Linked DNA regions of Roseateles amylovorans. The protein of the gene in region 2 binds, or shares a complex with, the protein of the main gene of each other region. Links are inferred from orthologs where the notes say so. Each region holds a gene or a part of one and is shown on either strand. Other genes may lie near its edges.

The links.
Region 1: the proteins of dinB (region 2) and dnaN are in contact, whole or in part, in a solved structure (PDB 1OK7), measured with the Escherichia coli proteins. The link is inferred for Roseateles amylovorans from one-to-one orthologs.

What each region holds. Positions count from the first base shown.
Region 1 is NZ_CP104562.2:840-7,920, forward strand. Bases 101-3,063 are described here. They hold dnaN (DNA polymerase III subunit beta), read left to right. Parts: upstream 101-1,001; coding sequence 1,002-2,126; downstream 2,127-3,063. Other genes in these bases: dnaA (chromosomal replication initiator protein DnaA), read left to right, coding at 101-931; gyrB (DNA topoisomerase (ATP-hydrolyzing) subunit B), read left to right, coding at 2,247-3,063. Outside these bases: more of dnaA, read left to right, coding at 1-100; more of gyrB, read left to right, coding at 3,064-4,775; N4261_RS00020 (IS3 family transposase), read right to left, coding at 5,227-5,778; N4261_RS00025 (GNAT family N-acetyltransferase), read right to left, coding at 5,923-6,450; N4261_RS00030 (ATP-binding protein), read left to right, coding at 6,484-7,081. UniProt on the Escherichia coli protein: Confers DNA tethering and processivity to DNA polymerases and other proteins. Acts as a clamp, forming a ring around DNA (a reaction catalyzed by the clamp-loading complex) which diffuses in an ATP-independent manner freely and bidirectionally along dsDNA.
Region 2 is NZ_CP104562.2:4,442,736-4,449,779, forward strand. Bases 1-2,926 are described here. They hold dinB (DNA polymerase IV), read left to right. Parts: upstream 1-807; coding sequence 808-2,046; downstream 2,047-2,926. Other genes in these bases: argH (argininosuccinate lyase), read left to right, coding at 1-149; N4261_RS18405 (hemerythrin domain-containing protein), read left to right, coding at 146-667; N4261_RS18415 (hypothetical protein), read left to right, coding at 2,250-2,543; N4261_RS18420 (YbaN family protein), read right to left, coding at 2,858-2,926. Outside these bases: more of N4261_RS18420, read right to left, coding at 2,927-3,346; N4261_RS18425 (alpha-hydroxy acid oxidase), read left to right, coding at 3,713-4,864; N4261_RS18430 (S46 family peptidase), read right to left, coding at 5,067-7,044. UniProt on the Escherichia coli protein: Poorly processive, error-prone DNA polymerase involved in translesion repair and untargeted mutagenesis. Copies undamaged DNA at stalled replication forks, which arise in vivo from mismatched or misaligned primer ends.

The DNA.
Region 1 (7,081 bases), 4.4 Mb from region 2 along the record:
CGGCGCGCCCGGCCAGATGTACAACCCGCTGTTCATCTATGGCGGCGTCGGCCTGGGCAAGACCCACCTGATCCATGCGGTCGGCAATGCGCTGCTGAAGGATCGCCCGGATGCGCGCGTGCTGTATCTGCATGCGGAGCAGTTCATCTCGGACGTCGTCAAGAACTACCAGCGCAAGACCTTCGACGAGCTCAAGGCCAAGTACCACTCGCTGGACCTGCTGCTGATCGATGATGTGCAGTTCTTCGCCGGCAAGGACCGCACGCAGGAAGAATTCTTCAACGCCTTTGAGGCGCTGCTGGCCAAGCGGGCCCACATCATCATGACCAGCGACACCTACCCCAAGGGGCTGGTCGACATCGACGAGCGCCTGACCAGCCGCTTCGACGCCGGTCTGACGGTGGCCATCGAGCCGCCCGAGTTGGAAATGCGGGTCGCCATCCTGATCAAGAAGGCTGACGCCGAGGGCGCGCCGATGCCTGAGGATGTGGCGTTCTTCATCGCCAAGAATGTGCGCGCCAACGTCCGGGAACTGGAAGGTGCCCTGCGAAAGGTGCTGGCCTACAGCCGCTTCTCGCACAAGGAAATCAACATTCAGCTGGCCCGCGAGGCGCTGAAGGACCTGCTGTCGATCCAGAACCGGCAGATCTCGGTGGAGAACATCCAGAAGACCGTGGCCGATTTCTACAAGATCAAGGTCGCGGACATGTATTCGAAGAAGCGCCCGGCCAGCATTGCCCGCCCGCGCCAGATCGCGATGTACCTGGCCAAGGAACTGACCCAGAAGAGCCTGCCGGAGATCGGCGAGCTGTTTGGCGGCCGCGACCACACCACGGTGTTGCATGCGGTTCGCAAGATCGGCGGTGAGCGCCAGAAGAACACCGAACTGAACCAGCAGTTGCACGTGCTGGAGCAGACGCTGAAGGGATGACGAAAAATCACTCGGCCATCAGCGAAAATGCCGCGTTCGCCCGAACAGCCAACAGTGGAGAGAGGTTGACATGATCGTGTTGAAAGCCAGCCAGGACAAAGTGCTTGCCGCACTGCAGGCCGTGTCCGGCATTGTGGAGAGGCGCCACACCCTGCCTATCCTGGCCAATGTGCTGATCCGCAAGCAAGGCCCGCAGGTGGAGCTGACCACCAGCGATCTGGAGATCCAGGTCCGCACGACCGTCGAGTTCGATGGCGACGCGGGCGACTTCTCGACCACAGTGGGCGCACGCAAGCTGATCGACATCCTGCGTTCGATGCCCTCGGACCAGACCGTCAGCCTGACCTCCAACCAGAGCAAGATGACCCTGCAGGGCGGCAAGAGCCGCTTCACGCTGCAGACGCTGCCGGCCGACGACTTCCCGCTGGTGCAGGAAGCCGCCGACTTCGGCCCGGCGTTCAGCGTGCCGCAGAAGACGCTCAAGGGACTGATCAACCAGGTCCACTTCGCGATGGCGGTGCATGACATCCGCTACTACCTGAACGGCATCCTGTTCGTCGCCGAAGGCAAGACGCTGACGCTGGTCGCCACCGACGGCCACCGCCTGGGCCTGGCCCAGGCCGAAACCGACACCGAAATGCCCAAGCAGGAAGTGATCCTGCCCCGCAAGACGGTGCTGGAGCTGATGCGCCTGCTGAAGGACGGCGGCAAGGGCGAGGAAGAAAACGCGCCCATCGAGATGCGCTTTGCCGGCAATCAGGCCAAGTTCAGCTTCAGCGGCATGGAATTCGTGACCAAGCTGGTCGAGGGCAAGTTCCCCGACTACAACCGTGTCATCCCGAAGAACCACAAGTTCCACGTCATCCTGGGCCGTCAGCAACTGCTGGCCGCGTTGCAACGCGCCGCCATCCTGACCAGCGAGAAGTTCAAGGCGGTGCGCCTAGCCTTCGATCCGGGTCTGCTGTCGATTGCCTCCAGCAATGCCGAGCAGGAAGAGGCCAAGGAAGAGATCGAGATTGACTACGGCGGCGACCAGATCGAAACCGGTTTCAATGTGACCTACCTGATGGACGTGCTGGCCAACATGAGCCAGGACATGGTGCGCATCGATCTGAACGACAGTTCGTCCAGCGCGCTGCTGAGCATCCCGGATCACGCCGGCTTCAAGTACGTGGTCATGCCGATGAGGATTTAAGGTCGTTGCGCACCGGTCGCTCCTCGTCGGGAGCGGTGGGTCGCGCATCCCCTGCCCCCGCCAGGCGGGGGTTCTAGCCAGATTGACAAACGGCCGCGTGGCGGCCTCGAGTACCCCCTGATGAGCGACACTCCGAATACCGAGAACACCCCCGTGCCCGCACCGCAAGGCGACGGCACGGGTTACGGCGAGTCCAGCATCCAGATCCTGGAAGGCCTGGAGGCGGTCCGCAAGCGCCCCGGCATGTACATCGGCGACACGTCCGACGGCACAGGCCTGCATCACCTGGTCTTCGAGGTCGTCGACAACTCCATCGACGAGGCGCTCGCGGGCTACTGCGACGACATCGTCGTCACGATCCACACCGACAATTCGATCTCCGTCATCGACAACGGCCGCGGCATCCCGACCGGCGTGAAGATGGACGACAAGCACGAGCCCAAGCGCTCGGCCGCCGAGATCGCGCTGACCGAGCTGCATGCCGGCGGCAAGTTCAACCAGAACAGCTACAAGGTCTCGGGCGGTCTGCACGGCGTGGGCGTGTCCTGCGTGAATGCGCTGTCCAAGACGCTGCGCCTGACGGTGCGCCGCGAGGGCAAGGTCCATCAGATCGAATTCAAGAAGGGCATCCCGCAGGATCGCCTGATCGAAGTCCGCGACGGCTTCGAGACCAGCCCGATGCGCGTGGTCGGCGAGACCGACAAGCGCGGCACGGAAGTCCACTTCCTGCCCGACACCGAGATCTTCACCCAGAACAGCGAGTTCCACTACGACATCCTGGCCAAGCGCCTGCGTGAGCTCTCGTTCCTGAACAACGGCGTGAAGATCCGCCTGGTCGACGAGCGCAACAACAAGGAAGACAACTTCGCCTACGCGGGCGGCGTGAAGGGCTTCGTCGAGTTCATCAACAAGGGCAAGACGACGCTGCATCCCAACATCTTCCATGCGCAGGGCGACAAGCTCTCGGACCAGGGCACCAACATTGGTGTGGAGGTCTCGATGCAGTGGAACGACGGGTTCAATGAAAACGTCCTGTGCTTCACCAACAACATTCCGCAGCGTGACGGCGGCACCCATCTGACCGGCCTGCGCGCGGCGATGACACGGGTGATCAACAAGTACATCGAAGACAACGAGCTGGCCAAGAAGGCCAAGGTCGAGGTCGCCGGCGACGACATGCGCGAAGGCCTGGCCTGCGTGGTCAGCGTCAAGGTGCCGGAGCCGAAGTTCAGCTCGCAGACCAAGGACAAGCTGGTGTCGAGCGAAGTGCGCGCGCCGGTGGAAGACATCGTCTCGCGCCTGCTGACCGACTACCTGCTCGAGAACCCGCTGGATGCCAAGACCATCTGCGGCAAGATCCTGGACGCCGCCCGCGCCCGCGAGGCGGCCCGCAAGGCCCGCGAAATGACGCGTCGCAAGGGCGTGCTGGACGGCCTGGGCCTGCCCGGCAAGCTCGCCGACTGCCAGGAGAAGGATCCCGCCCTGTGCGAGATCTACATCGTGGAGGGTGACTCCGCCGGCGGATCCGCCAAGCAGGGCCGCGACCGCAAGTTCCAGGCGATCCTGCCGCTGCGCGGCAAGATCCTGAACGTCGAGAAAGCGCGCTACGAGAAGCTGCTGACCAGCAACGAAATCATCACGCTGATCACGGCGCTGGGCACCGGCATCGGCCGCGGCGCCGGCAGCGACGACTTCAATCCGGACAAGCTTCGCTACCACCGCATCATCATCATGACCGACGCGGACGTGGACGGTGCCCACATCCGCACGCTGCTGCTGACCTTCTTCTACCGGCAGATGCCGGAGCTGGTCGAGCGCGGCCACATCTACATTGCGCAGCCGCCGCTCTACAAGGTGAAGGTCGGCAAGCAGGAGCAGTACCTGAAGGACGGCCATGAGCTCGATGGCTTCCTGTTGAAGGTCGCGCTCAACGATGCCGAGCTGCACACCGCGGGCGTGGGCAATGGGCCAGTGCTCAAGGGTGAAGACCTGGAAGGCAAGGCGCGCCAGTACGTCGCCGCGCAGAACGTGATCCAGCGCCTTTCCGCCTGGATGGACGGCGAAGCGCTGCACCTGCTGGCCTCCGGCCTGGCGATCAACCTCGACACCAAGGATGCAGCCGACATCGCCGCCACCGCGCTGCAGTCCCAACTGCACGACGCCACCGTGACGGCAGAGACCGATCCTCGCACCGACAAGCTGCTGCTGCGCATCTCGCGCCGCCATCACGGCAATGTGCGATCGAGCATCATCACCGCGGACTTCGTGCACGGCGCGGACTACGAGGTGCTGGCCACGGCGGGCAAGACCTTCAAGGGTCTGGTCACCGAAGAGGCTGTGATCCGCAAGGGCGAGGGCGAGAAGGCCAAGGAATCCAAGGTCGGCGACTTCCGCGCCGCGATGGCTTGGCTGATGACGCAGGCGGAATCCAGCGTCGGCCGCCAGCGCTACAAGGGCCTGGGTGAGATGAACCCGGAACAGCTGTGGGAGACGACGATGGATCCGACGGTTCGTCGCCTGTTGCGCGTGCAGATCGAGGATGCGATCGAGGCCGATCGCGTGTTCACGATGCTGATGGGTGATGAGGTCGAGCCGCGGCGTGAGTTCATTGAGCAGAATGCGCTGAGGGCGGCGAATATTGACGTTTGATCTGCCGGTTTGTTAGATGACGGTTTTAGCCGGACAGGTCTTGAATTCGCTGGACGGAGATGCTGGATAGCGCCGGACTTTCCGTCTGATGACGCGCACAAGCCTCTGATTCGTAAAGAGTCAGGGGCTTTTTTCTTTGATGATGGCGGAGGGGATGTCCATGTGCTTGACTCCACTCGCGCTGGGTGAGCTGGCGCCCGCGGGTGGGCGCTTCAGGCTGCCAGCGGACCTTAGCCGCTTGCGAACTGCGTAGCCTTTGGAGGTGTACCGAGACGCCGCCACTCACTGAGCACTTTGCCTGCAGCCTTCTTAAACCTGGCGTCTTCGTTATCGCCGTTCATAGCTCGCAGCAAGGACACGGCCATCGATTCCTTGTCAACGCGGAACAAGCCTCTGTGCTCTCCAATGAGCAATCCATCGATTGCTGAACCTGGGGTCCTTCGCTCTGACGTCAGCAAAGAAGACGTAGTCCACATACTGTTCGGTCTCTGTTGTCCATGCGAATCGACAGCGGCGGGCCGTACCAGTCCACCAGCCGGTCCATAGTGCGAATCAGCATCGAGGCCGGCAGCGATTGGCCCACCTGGATGGTAAGCGCCTCGCGGTCGGCCTCGTCGATCACGTTGAACGTTCGGAACCGGCGACCGTCGTAAAGCACGTCATTCATGAAGTCCAAGGCCCACCCCTGATTGACGTACGAACCCGCAGCCAGCGGCACGGGTTCTCGATTGGGAATGCGGCGGTTCATTCGGCGGCGGATGTTCAGCCCCAGCTCGCAGTACACCCGCCAAACCCGCTTGTGGTTCCATGGCCGGCCGTCCAGGCGTAGCCGGTCAAAGCACTTCCAGAAGCCCCAACGGCCATTGCGCTCAACGACGCCGTTAAGCGCATCAGTGACCTCGGCGTCCCTTTCCATCGGCTGCAGCGGCACTTTGTAATACGCCGCCCGCAACAAGCCTGCGGCCCTGCAGGCTCGTAAGATCGACAGGCTGTGCTCGGTCACCAAGACCTCGATCACCTGCCGCTTCGCGGACGGCGTCAGGTTTTTTTGTCTTCACGGCGTCCATGGGCAAGATTCGGTCATTTCACTGTGTGGTCGTCGCCGACTGTCGAATATCCAAGGCACCGGCCGGGCCAGCGACCACCGTTAGGTGCGCACGATACGACCCCACCACGGTTCGGCTCCCTCACTGCGGGCTGGACAGCACGCTGCTGATCCCTTTAAGCCCCCCGGTGCGGCCAAACTACATCGGCGGACGTACTGAATGTCCGTCTCGCCTTCATATTCCCGCGTGAAGCCATGCCGCTCGTAGAACCGAGTGGCGTCGCTGAGCCGAAGCGCCCGAAGCCGCACGTCGAGCTGATGTGCATCCGAGAGCGCCAGCACCCGCGCCAGTGCGCAAGCGCCAAGCCCTTGCCTCTGAAGATCCGGATCCACGTACAGGTGGTCCAGATAGAGGTCGGTATCCCGACGCCGCAGGACGTAGAACCCAGCGATCCTCCCGCTCAGCTGCATGACCGTTGCGTCATGCGGGCGCAGCGTCTGAAGAAAATGGTCACGCGTCCGAAGAGGATCGAGGGCGCTGTCCTCCAGGCTCTGCCGCATAGCCCGCAACAGCACGCCCGCCAGGTCGGATTTGATCTCGTCCGTGGCCGTCACCCATTCAACTTGCATCGGCTATCTCCGTGTGAGTGCTGGTATGCCAGCATGTCCAAAGCCGCGTACACGCTGCCGCTGCGGTTCTGCCCCGTAGAATTGCGCTCTTCTGTATTCATGAGGCAGCGCCGCTTGCGCGGACAAGGGCCGGAGGGAATGGTCCTGAAGAACGGCGGCTGTCTCGTTGCCCTCTTTACTGCGCCAGTAAAAGGTAGTTTCTTGTCTGAGCATGACTCCATAGGAGCCCCCGCGGTGCGCAGCGTCAGGTTCGGCGCCTATGAGCTGTCCCCCGCTCTGCGGCTGTTGTCCAGGGACGGACAAGCCGTCTCGCTGGGCGCGCGCGCATTCGATATCCTTGTGGCGCTTGTGGAGCGGCACGGGCGCGTCGTGTCCAAACACGAGCTGATGACGATCGTCTGGCCGACCACGGTCGTTGACGAGGGCAGCGTGCGGGTTGCCATGAGCGCCCTGCGAAAGGAACTGGGGCCGGAGCTCATTGCGACTGTCCCCGGGCGGGGCTACCAGTTCACCGCCCAATTGCAGGCGGATGAATCGTCGGCAAGCTGTGGCCAGATCAGCGTCACCGGGCCCGCCGGCCAGCGCGCGGCTACCGATGAAACCCGCAGACTGCTGGGCCGGGATGCCTTGC
Region 2 (7,044 bases):
AATTCGACAGCCGCATCGACTCGGACGTCTACGACGTCCTGTCGCTGCAGGGCTCCCTGAACGCCCGCAACATCCTCGGCGGCACCGCGCCCGCCCAGGTGCGCGCCCAGGTGGCTCGTCATCAGCAACGTCTGGGAGCCGCCCGATGAGCGACCTGCACGACCTGCAAGATCTCGCGACGCCCAGCCTGGCCTGGACCGACAACCTGGTGCTGAACCAGCCGGAGCTGGACCATACCCATCAGGAGTTCGTCGAACTGCTGAACCGCTACGGCGAGGCGCTGGACCGCGGCGAAGATGCCCTGCCCGCTTTCCGCGAGCTGCTCGCCCACACCGAGGACCACTTCGCGATGGAAGAGCGCTGGATGGCGGCCACCGGCTTCGAGCCGCAGAACTGCCACAGCAGCCAGCATGCGATGGTGCTCAATGTGATGCGCGAAGTGGTCCGCTATGCCGATGAGCTGGGCGACCGCGAGCCGCTGGCCATCGTCCGGCAGGAGCTGGTGCAATGGTTCCCGTCTCATGCCGAGATGATGGATGCGGCGCTGGTCTACACGATGCAGCAACGCGGCTTCGATCCCGCCACCGGTCAGGCGCAGCCAACGACGCAACTGCCCGAGGGTGAGAAGGCGGGCGCCGGTTGCGGCTCGACCGCTTGCGGTCACTGAGCTCGGTCTGCGGCGATCAGCGTCGATCAGGAACGATCAGCGGCGGTCAGCGCCGCTTGCCTTGATGGCTTGTTCATCACGCCGGCGCCCGTCACTGCGATGCTGACAGCGACTGTCAGCCCTCACCCCCACAATGCCGCATGGCCGAGCCGACGCCAGCGCTGCCCGATCGCCTGATCGCCCATCTGGACATGGACGCGTTCTACGCGTCTGTGGAGCTGCTGCGTTATCCGGAGCTCAAGGGGCTGCCGGTGGTGGTGGGCGGTCGGCGCGCCCATGCGCCGCAACTGCGGCCCGACGGCACGCGCGAGTTTTTCAAGTTGGCCGACTACACCGGCCGCGGCGTGGTCACCACCTCCACCTACGCCGCGCGCGCCTTCGGTGTGTTCTCGGCCATGGGGCTGATGAAGGCGGCTCTGCTCGCGCCGCAGGCCATCCTGCTGCCGGCCGACTTCGATGCCTACCGCCACTATTCACGGCTGTTCAAGGACGCGGTTCGCGAACTGGCGCCGGTGATCGAGGACCGCGGCATCGACGAGATCTACATCGACCTGACCGACGTGCCCGGCGCGCGGGATCCGGTCGGCCATGACCCGCTGGGCGGGGCCCGCGCCCTCGCGCGCGAGATCAAGAACTCGGTGTGGCGGGCGACCGGACTGACCTGCTCGATCGGCGTGACACCGAACAAGCTGCTCTCCAAGATCGGCTCCGAACTGGAGAAGCCCGACGGCCTCACCGTGCTGACCATGGACGACCTGCCGACCCGCATCTGGCCGCTACCGGTGCGCCGCATCAACGGCATCGGTCCGAAGGCGGGCGCCAAGCTGGACAGCCTGGACATCCACACCATCGGCGACTTGGCGGCGGCCCCACCGGCTCTGCTGGCCCAGCACTTCGGACCGGGCTACAGCCTCTGGCTGCATGAGGCGGCCCTGGGCCAGGATGATCGACCGGTGGTGACCTACAGCGAGCCGGTCTCGATCAGCCGGGAAACCACCTTTGAGCGCGACCTGCATGCGAAGCGGGACCGGCCGGAGCTGTCTCGCATCTTCACCGCCCTGTGCGAGCAACTGGCATCGGACCTGCAACGCAAGGGCTACCAGGGCCGCACCATCGGCATCAAGCTGCGTTTCGAGGGCTTCCGCACCGTCACCCGAGACCTGACCCTCGAGCTGCCAGTGCAGGACGCCGCGGCCATCCGAAGGGCTGCGGGTCTGTGCCTGAAACGCGTGGACCTGAGCCAGCGCTTGCGCTTGCTCGGCGTGCGTGTGGGCAAGCTGAGCCGGCCCGGCGATGTGGACTCGACCCGTCGCAGCCGCAGTGCCGCCAACGCGGCTCCGAACGGTCCGAAGCCCGAGAACCTGCGCCTGTTCAGTTGAGTCGTCAGCAGGGTTGTTCGTCCTGCACCACGTTTCGGGTGACGCGCGAAAACCCAACGCGTTTGTGATCACACGCAATCCTTGATCTAGCGCCAGACGAGCGCACGCCACCACACGAAACGCCTCCCGCGACCTTCACGCCAAAGGGCTGTACTGGCAGAGTGAAGCCCTCGGCCAGCAGCCCACCGCAGGAGTTCGCCATCATGTCCATTCCGATCAGCCGCCGTTCCGCTCGCGCTGGCAATCAGCGCAGCAATCAGCGCGGCAAGCCAACGCGGCAACCCCCATCGTCATCCGTCCCACCCGACTCGGACCTGGACGATCAAGACTGGATGGACTGGTTCCTCGCCGCCGGACTTCGGGCCACGGGCGGTGCCATGCTCGGCGTGGCCTTGAGCGGATTCATCTTTCCGCAGAGCGTGGCCCGCGATGTGCCCTCGATGCTGATCGGGGCTGCATTCATGCTGTGGATTGCACGCCGAAACGGCTCGATCTGACAGCGGGCCAGCGATGACGGCGGCAGGACATGCGCGAGCTCATCGACGGCAACCTCCACGACATGGTCTCGGTGGTCATCGCCATGGGCTACGCCGCCGCGCTCCGATGGCGCCATGGCGCCACACCGCTGCAGGAGTTTCCTGAGGATCTGGGCATTGGCATGGCGCTATACCCCAACTTCTTGATGTGCCTCGCGGTCTTCTCCTCGGCGTCAGTGACCGCGTTGATGTCGACCAACCGAGGTTTGGTCACCCTGGCCGGGTGCTTTGCCCTGTTCTCCACGCTCACGATGGTGAAGAAAAGAGATCGGAAACTAGCCCGCCGTCGGCAAGCGCCACAGCCAGAGCCCGACCGCCAGGCAGCAGAGTGCGGGCAACCAGGGCATGACCGGCATCAAGCAGGCAGCGATGAGCGAGCTGACCGCCATCATGGTCCAGGCCGCCTGCTTGGCCCGGAGCGGCACGGCGCGGTTGGCGCGCCACTGGACGATCATCGGACCGAACCGGGGATGCTGCACCAGCCAGGTCTCGCAACGCTGCGAACCGCGCGCAAAACAGAACGCCGCGAGAAGCACAAACGGCGTCGTGGGCAGCAGCGGCAGGAAGATGCCCAGAACCCCGAGCGCCACGCATGATGCCCCGCCCAGCATCCACGGCAGTCGGCGCCAGAGTGCGCGATGCTGGGGCACGGTGGCCTGGCCCGGCGCGGGCTGCTCGGGGGTGGCGGTCAGAAGCGCGGGTTCACCGTCGCTGGTGGAGGGCGCCATCTGCGGCTGCGGCTGCGGCTGCGCATGCGTCGACATCGATGAAGACTCGGCCTGAGGCGCGTGATGGAGCCCGTGATGGAGCCCGTGCGTGGGCTGAGACTCTGGCGGGCGCGGCGCATTCATCGCGCCACTGTAGCGCGGTGATCGCCGATCGCCTTGATCTCCCTGAGCGCCCTGGACGCCTCAGGACGACCAGCCGCTGGAACGCGAACCGCTGGGGCCTCGCAGCGAGTCACCGGCATCGAGCGACCTGCACCGCATGACCTGCAGCGCCGATTCCCTTGTGTTCTCCACGCCCGTCTCGATCGCATCCCGTCGAGCCCCACGCCTGTGAATCCCCTCCGGAAAACCCTGGGGCAACTTTCCCACCACGTCAAGCTGGCCTGGCCTAGCATCCATCCCATGAGCGTCATCACCTGCATTGAAGACCTGCGCGTGCTTGCGCAAAAGCGCGTGCCCCGCATGTTCTACGACTATGCCGACTCCGGTTCCTGGACCGAGAGCACCTACCGGGCGAACGAAGCGGATTTTCAGTCCATCAAGCTGCGACAGCGGGTGGCCGTCGACATCGAGGGCCGCACCACGGCCACCGAGATGATCGGCCGGCCGGTGCGCATGCCGGTGGCGATCGCCCCGACCGGGCTGACGGGCATGCAGCATGCGGACGGCGAGATCCTCGCAGCCCAGGCGGCCGAAGCCTTCGGCGTGCCGTTCACGCTGTCCACCATGAGCATCTGCTCGATCGAGGATGTTGCAGCGCGCACCGCCACACCGTTCTGGTTTCAGCTCTACGTGATGAAGGACCGGGGCTTCATCCACAGCCTGATCGACCGCGCAAAGGCCGCCAAATGCGAGGCGCTGGTGCTGACGCTGGATCTGCAGATCCTGGGCCAGCGGCACAAGGACCTCAGGAATGGGCTGTCCGCTCCACCCAAACTCACCCTGCCCAACCTGATCAACATGGCGACCAAACCCCGCTGGTGCCTGGGCATGCTGGGGACGCCGCGACGCCAGTTCGGCAATATCGTCGGCCATGTGAAGGGCGTGGGCGACATGGGCTCGCTGTCTGAATGGACGGCCAAGCAATTCGATCCGCAACTCAGCTGGAACGATGTGCAGTGGATCCGCGAGCGCTGGGGCGGCAAGCTGATCATCAAGGGCATCATCGACGAGGAGGATGCCAAGCTCGCGGCGGCGTCCGGCGCGGATGCGCTGATCGTGAGCAACCACGGCGGGCGCCAATTGGATGGCGCGGAATCCAGCATCCGCGCACTCCCGCGCATCGTGGAGGCGGTGGGAGACCGCATCGAGGTGCACATGGACGGCGGCATCCGTTCAGGACAGGATGTGCTCAAGGCTTGGGCCCTGGGCGCGCGTGGCACCTACATCGGCCGGGCCTTCCTCTACGGATTGGGGGCGATGGGCCGACCCGGCGTCGCAAAAGCGCTGGAGATCATCCACCGGGAACTGGATTTGACGATGGCGTTTTGCGGCCATCGACGCCTCGTCGATGTCGATCGAAGCATCTTGCTGAAGGACACCGCCCGCCTTTGAGGCGTCTGGCGGGAACCGCCCCGATGGATCTGACGGGGCCACCCGGCGGGCGGGCCTCCACGCGTTCCGGCGAACGCCAGGCAGATAGCTAAGCACATGGCCAAACAAAACGCCCCGCAATGCGGGGCGTCAAAGGCCGCGGAAATCTGGTTCCGCAGCGTCAAGGCAGGGACAGGCTCACGCGCCCATCACAGCGCGCCGATCACAGCGCGCCCATCTCTTTCAACAGACGATCCGCCTTGTCCACGACCGTCATCTGCCACAGCATGTAGCGCGCATCCAGGCAGATGCTGCGCGTGGTCTTTGGATTGAAATCCCAATCCGAGATCACCGCATCCAAGGTGCCGTCGAACAGCAGGCCCACCAGCTCACCCTTGCTGTTGAGCACCGGCGAGCCGCTGTTGCCACCGGTCGTGTCCAGCGTCGCCAGGAAGTTGACCGGCACCGAGTCCAGCGCCTTCACACCGTACTTGCCGAACTGGCGTGCCTTGATCGCGGCCAACTGCTCGGCCGGCGCATCGAACTCGCCGGTGCCGGTGTGCTTGGCCACAATGCCGCGCAGCGTGGTGAAGGCCGTCCAGTCGGCGCCATCCACGCCGGGCTGGCGCCCTCGCACCTGACCGAAGGCCACGCGCAGCGTGTTGTTGGCATCCGGATAGACCGCCTGGCCGCGGCTGGCCTTGAAAGCGATCATCGCCTTCATCGTGTCGGCATAGGCCTGCTGGATGCGGCCGGCCAGCTCCTTGTCGCGTGTCTCGCGCGCGTCGTCATCAGCCCGCAGAGCGACAGCCGCCTTGACCAGCGTGTCGCCGCTGGCCTCGAACTCAGTTGAGTCGCGGCCCAGCCAGGCCATGCGCTCGGCCTTGTCTGTCAGGCGAGTGCCGGCGTAGAGCTGGTCCACGCGGGCGGCGACGGCGGCGGCATCCATGCCCTGGCGAAGGCCCAGGGCACTCAGGAAGGCGGCATTGAGTTGATCCGCCGGCTGCGCCAGGTATTGCGTCAGGAAGTGGCCCACCACCCGCTTGTCCGTGGCTTCGTCGAAACGGCGCTCGACCGCCTCCAGCGACTGTCGACGACGGAGCTGATCCCGCTCCTGATAGCCGGACTTGCGCTCGGCATCGGGCTTGCGACGTTGCAGTGCCTGTTGATAGAGATCGCGGGCCTGCGCCAGCAGGGTCGGCGTCGCATAGTTCAGCAGCAGTTCGCGGCGGGTGATGGCTTCGCGCTCACCCAGCAGTCGGTCGATCTCGCTGAGCGAGGCGCCGTACTGCTCGCGCCGCTTGGGATCGGCCTCGACCCAGGCCTTCAGTTCCGCATGCGCTGCCTGCTTGCGCGCCAGGATGTCGCTGCCGGCGAAACTCGCCAGTTGGCCCTGGTAGTTCTTGTAGTAGTTGCCGACGCTGGCCACGAGATTGGCCAACTTGATTTCGGCCTCCCGTCGTCCGGCGGTCGCCTCGCGGATTTCAGCGAGTTGCTCGCCCATCACCTTCACGCGCTCCGGCATTTCCCAGCCGAACGCGAAGCCCACTTCCTCGGGCAGGCGGTGACGATTGGTGCGGCCCGGATAGCCGGCCACCATGACGAAGTCGCCCTCGTTGAGCGGCACGCTGGCCAGCTTCAGCACATGCTGGGGCTGATAGGGCTTGTTGTTGGGACTGAAGTCCGCCGGCTTGCCATCCGGGCCGACATAGGCACGATAGAAGCTGTAGTCGCCGGTGTGGCGCGGCCACATCCAGTTGTCGGTATCACCGCCGAACAGACCGACGCCTTGGGCCGGCGCATGCACTAGGCGGACGTCGCGAATCTCCAGTTGCTTGATCAACTGGTATTGCAAGCCGCCGTAGAAAGCCGCCACGTTGCAGCGGTGGCCGGCGTCCTTCTCGCACTCCGCGACCAGGGCCTTCTCGCTTGATTCGATCGCTTCGATGCGGGCCTTGCCCTTCAACGCCGAGGTCTTGGCATCCAGCACGCGAGGGGTGACATCGGTCAGCGCCACCGTCACATAGACGCGGCTGCCCGGCGCGGCGGGCAATTCGTCAGCCAGCGTGGCGGCCAGGAAACCGTTCTTCAGCAGGTCGCGCTGCGGGGTGGCGTTGTACTGGATGCTGCCGTAGGCGCAATGGTGATTGGTCACCACCAGGCCTTGCGGCGAGACGAACGACGCGGTGCAGTTGCCCAGG